2 regions of the Lysobacter soli genome follow, and region 2 is predicted to be linked to the other one. Evidence: predicted binding sites of a transcription regulator. Region 2 holds the regulator's gene; the other holds the start of a gene.
What was found. The regulator FliA, encoded in region 2, starts transcription of late flagellar genes. The targets are predictions, from matches to a motif close to TAAAGTTTNNCNNNCNNNGGCCGATAA.
Positions count from the first base shown of each region.

Region 1 (3,378 bases), 1.3 Mb from region 2:
AAGGACGGGAAGTACTACCTGTATTTCCCGGCCAAGCGCGCCGATGGCGTGTTCCAGATCGGCGTCGCCGTCGGCGATCGTCCGGAAGGTCCGTTCGTTCCGCAGCCCGAGGCCATCGACGGGACTTATTCGATCGATCCGGCGGTGTTCACCGACGAAGACGGCGAAAGCTACATGTACTTCGGCGGCCTCTGGGGCGGCCAGCTGCAGAAATACCGCGACAACGTGCGCGACGAGGCGCACGTCGAACCGGGCGACGACGAACCCGCGCTCGGTCCGAAGGTCGCGCGCCTGCGCGACGACATGCTGGAATTCGCCGAGGCGCCGCGCGAGGTCGTGATCCTCGACGAGAACGGCGAACCGCTGAAGGCCGGCGACCACGAGCGCCGTTTCTTCGAGGCCTCGTGGCTGCACCGGTTCGGCGGGAAGTACTACTTCTCGTATTCGACCGGCAACACGCACCTGCTGTGCTACGCGGTCGGCGACAGCCCGTACGGACCGTTCACCTACCAGGGGCCGATCCTGACGCCGGTCGTGGGCTGGACCACGCATCACTCCATCGTCGAGTTCGATGGACAGTGGTTTTTGTTCTATCACGACAGCATCCTGTCGGGCGGCGTGACGCACCTGCGTTCGATCAAGGTCGCGCCGCTGCAGCACGACGCGAACGGCCGCATCGTCACCATCAACCCGTATGGCGGGTGACGCCGCGACGGCGCGGCTCGAACCGGGCCCGCTGCTGACGCTCTCGCAGGGCGCGATGTCCGTCGACGTCGCGCCCCAAGCCGGCGGGCGCATCGCGCAGATCCGCGTCGACGGCGTCGAACAGCTCGCGGGTTTCAGCGACGACAACGACGCGACGATCGGCTGGGGTTCGTATCCCATGGTGCCGTGGGCGGGGCGCGTGCGTCGCGGCGAATTCGCGTTCGAAGGCGCCTCGCACCGGTTGCCGGCGAACCTCGGCGTGCACGCGATCCACGGCGTGGGCTTCGCGCTGCCGTGGCAGGTCGATTCGCAATCGACGCACCACGTCGGGTTGTCGCTGGCGCTGCCGGAGGACGAGCGCTGGCCGTTTGGCGGCATCGCGCGGCAACGCATCGAGCTCGAAACTCGCGGCCTGCGCATGACGCTGTCGGCGACCGCCGGCGAACGCGCGATGCCGGCGGAGCTCGGCTGGCATCCGTGGTTCCTCAAGCCCGACCGCATCGAGTTCGCCCCGACCGCGTGGTATCCGCGCGACGAAGACGGCATGGCGACGCGTCCGCTTGCGCCGCCGCCGCCCGGCCCGTGGGACGACTGCTTCATGAACGACGCGCCGGTCGTCCTGCATCGCGGCGCACAGCGCGTCACGCTGACCTCCGACTGCGCGCACTGGGTCGTGTTCGACATGCCCGAGCGCACGACGTGCGTGGAGCCGCAGAGCGGCCCGCCGGATGCCTTCAACCTCGAACCGCGCGCACTGGCGCCGGGGCAGACGCTGGAGCGCTGGTTCCGTTTGTCCTTCGAGTGACCTGAAGCCCCTCTCCCGCACGCGGGAGAGGGGTTGGGGTGAGGGCAGGCGCCCTCACGGCCAAAGCGCCCTCACCGCCACGAGCAGGGCGCAGGGATCACCCCTCAAACTTTGCTGCACTGCGCCGTTAACCCAATCGTGTCCTGGGGCGGCTCATGTTCATCATCATCGGTTTCATCGTCGTAATCGGCAGCGTGCTGGGCGGTTTCGTGCTGTCGCACGGACAACTTGGCGCGTTGTGGCAGCCCTATGAGTTGCTCATCATCGGCGGCGCCGCGGCCGGCGCGTTCCTCGTCGCCAATCCGCTGAAGGTCGTGAAGGCGTGCCTGGGCGGCATTCCGCGCCTGCTCAAGGGCTCGCATTACAAGAAGTCGGATTACGTCGACATCCTCGCCATGCTCTACGACGTGCTGATGAAGGCGCGTCGCGAAGGCATGATGGCGATCGAGCGCGACGTGGACGAACCGCAGACGAGCGAGCTGTTCCAGAAGTACCCGAAGCTGCTCGCCGACAAGCCGCTGATGGAGTTCACCACCGACTGCCTGCGCCTGATGGTCAGCGGCAATTTCGAGGCGCACGAACTCGAACAGGTGCTCGACATCGAGCTGGAAACGCATTCGAAGGAAGCGGGCGAGCCCGCGCACGCGTTGCAGGTGCTGGCCGACTCGCTGCCGGGTTTCGGCATCGTGGCGGCGGTGCTGGGCATCGTGATCACGATGGCCTCCATCGGCGGCGAAGCGTCCGAGATCGGTCACCACGTCGCGGCCGCGCTGGTCGGCACCTTCCTCGGCATCCTGCTGGGTTACGGCTTCGTCGGCCCGCTCGCGGCGGCGATGCACCACCACGCGCAGGAAGAGGCCAAGGCGTTCGAGGTCATCAAGATGGCGCTGGTGTCCAGCGTGCGCGGCTACGCGCCGAGCGTGGCGGTGGAATTCGCGCGCAAGCTGCTGTTCTCCGACATGCGCCCGGCCTTCGCCGACCTGGACGCGCACCTGCGCGGCAAGCGCTGACATGGCGGCCAATCGCGAACGGCCGGTCATCATCCTCCGGCCGATCAAGCGCGTGGCCGGCGGGCATCACGGCGGCGCGTGGAAGGTCGCCTACGCGGACTTCGTGACCGCGATGATGGCGTTCTTCCTGGTGATGTGGATCGTCGGCATCACCGACAAGCAGCAGCGCGCCGCGATTTCGGAATACTTCAAGAACCCCAGCGCCGTGGTCGGCAAGTCGCTCAAGCCCGCGCCGGGCGCGAACGGTCCCGGCGGCGCCGCGGACCGCCTGATTCCCACCACCAGCGCGGTCGCCGTCGCGGGCGGACATGGCGCGGAGTTCGGCGCACGCGAGCCGATGAAGCTCTCGCCGCAGCAGGCCCGGGACATCGCGCGCGAGGAAGAAAAACGCCGGCTCGACGCGCTCAAGCGGACGCTGGAAGAGGCGGTCGAACGCAGCCAGGCATTGGCGCCGTTCAAGGACCAGCTGCTGATCGACCTCACGCCGGAAGGCCTGCGCATCCAGATCGTCGACAAGCAGAACCGGCCGATGTTCGACAACGCGAGCGCGCGCCTGAAGGACTACGCGCACGCCCTGCTGGGCGAGATGGGCGGCCTGCTCAACGATGCCCACCACCGCATCGCGCTCAGCGGCCACACCGACGAGGTGCCGTACCACTCGGCCGGCGGTTACGGGAACTGGGAACTGTCGGCCGAACGCGCCAACGCCGCGCGCCGCGCGCTCGTCGAAGGCGGGCTGGAAGAAGACCGCATCTCGCGCGTGGTCGGACTGGCGGCGTCGGTGCCGTTCGACAAGCGCGATCCGCGCTCGCCGTTGAACCGTCGCATCAGCATCGTCGTGCAGAACCCGGAAGCCGA
Region 1 covers NZ_CP046603.1:640,985-644,362, forward strand. Annotated here, with positions in the region: gene GOY17_RS02810 (glycoside hydrolase family 43 protein) at 1-705, shown strand, start outside; gene GOY17_RS02815 (aldose 1-epimerase) at 695-1,510, shown strand; gene motA (flagellar motor stator protein MotA) at 1,666-2,520, shown strand; gene motB (flagellar motor protein MotB) at 2,522-3,378, shown strand, end outside.
Region 1: a site for FliA is predicted at 1,615-1,641, ahead of motA (flagellar motor stator protein MotA). Genes of this name have one in related genera too.

Region 2 (3,378 bases):
CGTGACCGTGTGCGAAGCCGCCGGCCCGGAGGCGCTGAACGACGCGCTCGACCAGCTGGCCGACTACCCGCTGGTGCTGGTCGATACCGCCGGCCACGGCCTGCGCGATCGCGCCCTGCTCGGCCAGATCCTCTGGCTGCGCGCCGCCAAGCGCGTGCGCAGCCTGCTGGTCCTGCCGGCCAACACCAACGCCCACGACCTGGGCGAAGTGGTCCGCCGCTACCGCCCGGCCTCGCCGGAAGGCGTGGTCCTGACCAAGCTCGACGAGACCGGCCGCCTGGGTTCGCCCCTGTCGGTGCTGGTCCAGCAGGGCCTGAGCCTGGCCTACACCACTGACGGACAGGCCGTCCCGACGGACATCGCCGCCGCCGACGCAACTCGTCTGGTTTCGACCCTCGAGAAAGTGCGACGTGCTGCCGATAACCCCCTCGGGTCTCTCGAACTGACGCAACTCAAGCCCCGCCCCGTGACCCTCCCCACCGAGGACCGACATGCATTCGCCAGCTGATATCAACGCCATTCCCGCCGCCAACGGCACCGCACGCCCGCCCGTGCGCGTGATCGCCGTGGCCAGCGGCAAGGGCGGCGTCGGCAAGACCTCGGTATCGGTGAACCTCGCCATGGCGCTGGTCCACGCCGGCCAGCGCACGTTGCTGCTGGACACCGACCTGGGCCTTGCGAACGTCGACGTGATGCTCGGCCTGTCGCCGCAGTTCACGCTCGCCGACGTCTTCGCCGGCCGCTGCGAGCTGCAGGACACGCTGCTCGAAGGCCCGCGCGGCCTCTGGGTCGTGCCGGCCGCCTCGGGCAAGCGCCACATGACCGAACTGCTCCCGCAGCAGCACATCGGCCTGGTGCACGCCTTCTGCCAGCTCGACCTGCCGCTGGACGCGATGGTGGTCGACAACGCCGCCGGCATCTCCGACAGCGTGCTGACCTTCTGCCAGGCCGCGCAGGACGTGATCGTGGTGGTCTGCGACGAACCGGCTTCGGTCACCGACGCCTACGCGCTGATCAAGGTGCTCAGCCGCGAGCGCGGCGTGACCCGCGTGCAGGTGCTCGCCAACCAGGTCAACAACGCCATCGAGGGCAAGCAGCTGTTCGAGAAGCTCGAACGCGTCAGCGCGCGCTTCCTCGACGTCACGCTGCATTACCTCGGCGCGGTGCCGCGCGACGAATGGCTGCGCCGCGCGATCCAGCGCCAGGAAGCCGTCGTCGAAGCCTTCCCGGGCTGCCCGTCGGCACTGGCCTTCCGCGACATCGCGCGCCGCGCCAACAGCTGGCAGTCGCCGGTCGGCCCGCGCGGCGGCGTGGAGTTCTTCATGGAGCGCCTCGTCGCCCACGGCGCCAGCGCCGCCAGCACCAACGATCCGTTGAGGAGCGCCGTCGCATGAACGCCGCCGCCCAGCACTACAAGGCGACCCAGCGCGCGGCCGACACGGTCAACGCGACGGAAGTCGTCGAGAAGCATGGCGAACTGGTGCGCCGCATCGCGCACCACCTCGCCGCGCGACTGCCCGCCAGCGTCGAGATCGACGACCTGATCCAGGCCGGCATGCTCGGCCTGATCGACGCCGCCCGGAATTTCCAGGCCGACCAGGGCGCCGCGTTCGAGACGTACGCGTCGATCCGCATCCGCGGCGCGATGATCGACGAGATCCGCCGCGGCGACTGGGTGCCGCGCTCGGTGCATCGCCGTTATCGCGACGTCGTCGCCGCCACGCGCGAGGTCGAGCAGAGCACCGGCCGTGCCGCGACCGCGCAGGAAGTGGCCACCCGGCTCGCCGTTCCGCTCGACGAATACCACCGCATGCTCGAGGACGCCGCGCGCGGCCAGCTCATCAGCCTGGAAGCGCACGTCGACGAACACGATGGCGAACCGCACCTGGGCGGCCACGCCGGTGCGACGCCCGCGCGCGAGTTCGAACAGGTCGCCTTCAAGCAGGCGCTCGGCGCCGCGATCGGCAACCTGCCCGAACGCGAGCAGCTGGTGCTGTCGCTGTACTACGAGCAGGAACTGAACCTGCGCGAGATCGGCGCGGTGCTCAACGTTTCCGAATCGCGCGTCTGCCAGATCCACGGCCAGGCGATGTTGCGCCTGCGTTCGCGACTGGGCGAATGGCGCGGCTCGCACAACGACGACGACGACGAGTTCTGACCCGCTTCCGCATCAACGCCTGATATCCCCTTTCGCACCAGAGCAAGCCCACATGGACAAGAACATCCGCATCCTCATCGTCGACGACTTCTCGACCATGCGCCGCATCGTCAAGAACCTGCTCAACGACCTGGGCTTCTTCAACACCGCCGAAGCCGACGACGGCATGACCGCGCTGGTGGAACTGAAGAAGGCGCCGTACGACCTGGTCGTGACCGACTGGAACATGCCGGGCATGCCGGGCATCGACCTGCTCAAGGCGATCCGCGCCGACGCGTCGCTGGCGAAGATCCCGGTGCTGATGGTCACCGCCGAGGCCAAGCGCGAGCAGATCATCGAAGCCGCGCAGGCCGGCGTGAACGGCTACGTCATCAAGCCCTTCACCGCCGCGACCCTGGAAGACAAGCTCAACAAGGTGTTCGAACGCCTGGGAGCGGCCGCGTGATCGACGCGCCCTCCTGCGAGAAGGCGCTCGGCGGTGAAGACAGGCAGGCCGTCATCGGTCGCCTGCATGCGGCGCTGTGGGCGCTGGAACACGACGACCTCGCCGGTTGGCGCAGCAACGTCGACGCGCTGATCCAGTGGCGCAGCCAGCCGCTGGTGCAGGGCCTGGCGAAGCTCGCGCGCGAACTCGACACCGCGCTCGGCAACGGCAGCGCGAATCCGAACGCCTCGCTGCCGGAAGCCTGCGCGCGCCTCGAGCACGTCGTGCACGTGAGCGAGGACGCGAGCCACCGCACGCTCGACCTCATCCAGGAATGCGGCGTGCTGCTGGGCACGCTGCCGGATGCGTCGACCGAGGAACAGGCCGCGACCATCGCCGCGATCCGCTCGCGCATGTCGGAAATGACCGCCGCGCAGGGTTACCAGGACCTGACGGGCCAGATCATCCGCCGCGTTGTCGAACTCGTCCGCGCGGTGCACGCCGGCCTGGGCGAGATCACCGACAGCGAGGCGACGCCCATCCACCTCAACCACAACAACCGCGGCTACGGCCCGTCGGTGGCGGGCGTGGACCCGACGCCCGCGACGCAGGAAGACGCGAACGACCTGCTGTCGTCGCTGGGGCTTTGAGATGCACTCAGTGCCTTCGCTCCTGCTCGTCATTCCCGCGAAGGCGGGAATCCAGCGCCTTGCGTGCGCCGGGGCGAAGTCACTGGATTCCCGCTTCCGCGGGAATGACGTAACTGGAATGAGATCCACATGAGCGCCATCGCCAA
Region 2 covers NZ_CP046603.1:3,410,550-3,413,927, forward strand. Annotated here, with positions in the region: gene GOY17_RS15560 (AAA family ATPase) at 1-508, shown strand, start outside; gene GOY17_RS15565 (MinD/ParA family protein) at 492-1,394, shown strand; gene GOY17_RS15570 (RNA polymerase sigma factor FliA) at 1,391-2,158, shown strand; gene cheY (chemotaxis response regulator CheY) at 2,211-2,603, shown strand; gene GOY17_RS15580 (protein phosphatase CheZ) at 2,600-3,232, shown strand; gene GOY17_RS15585 (chemotaxis protein CheA) at 3,362-3,378, shown strand, end outside.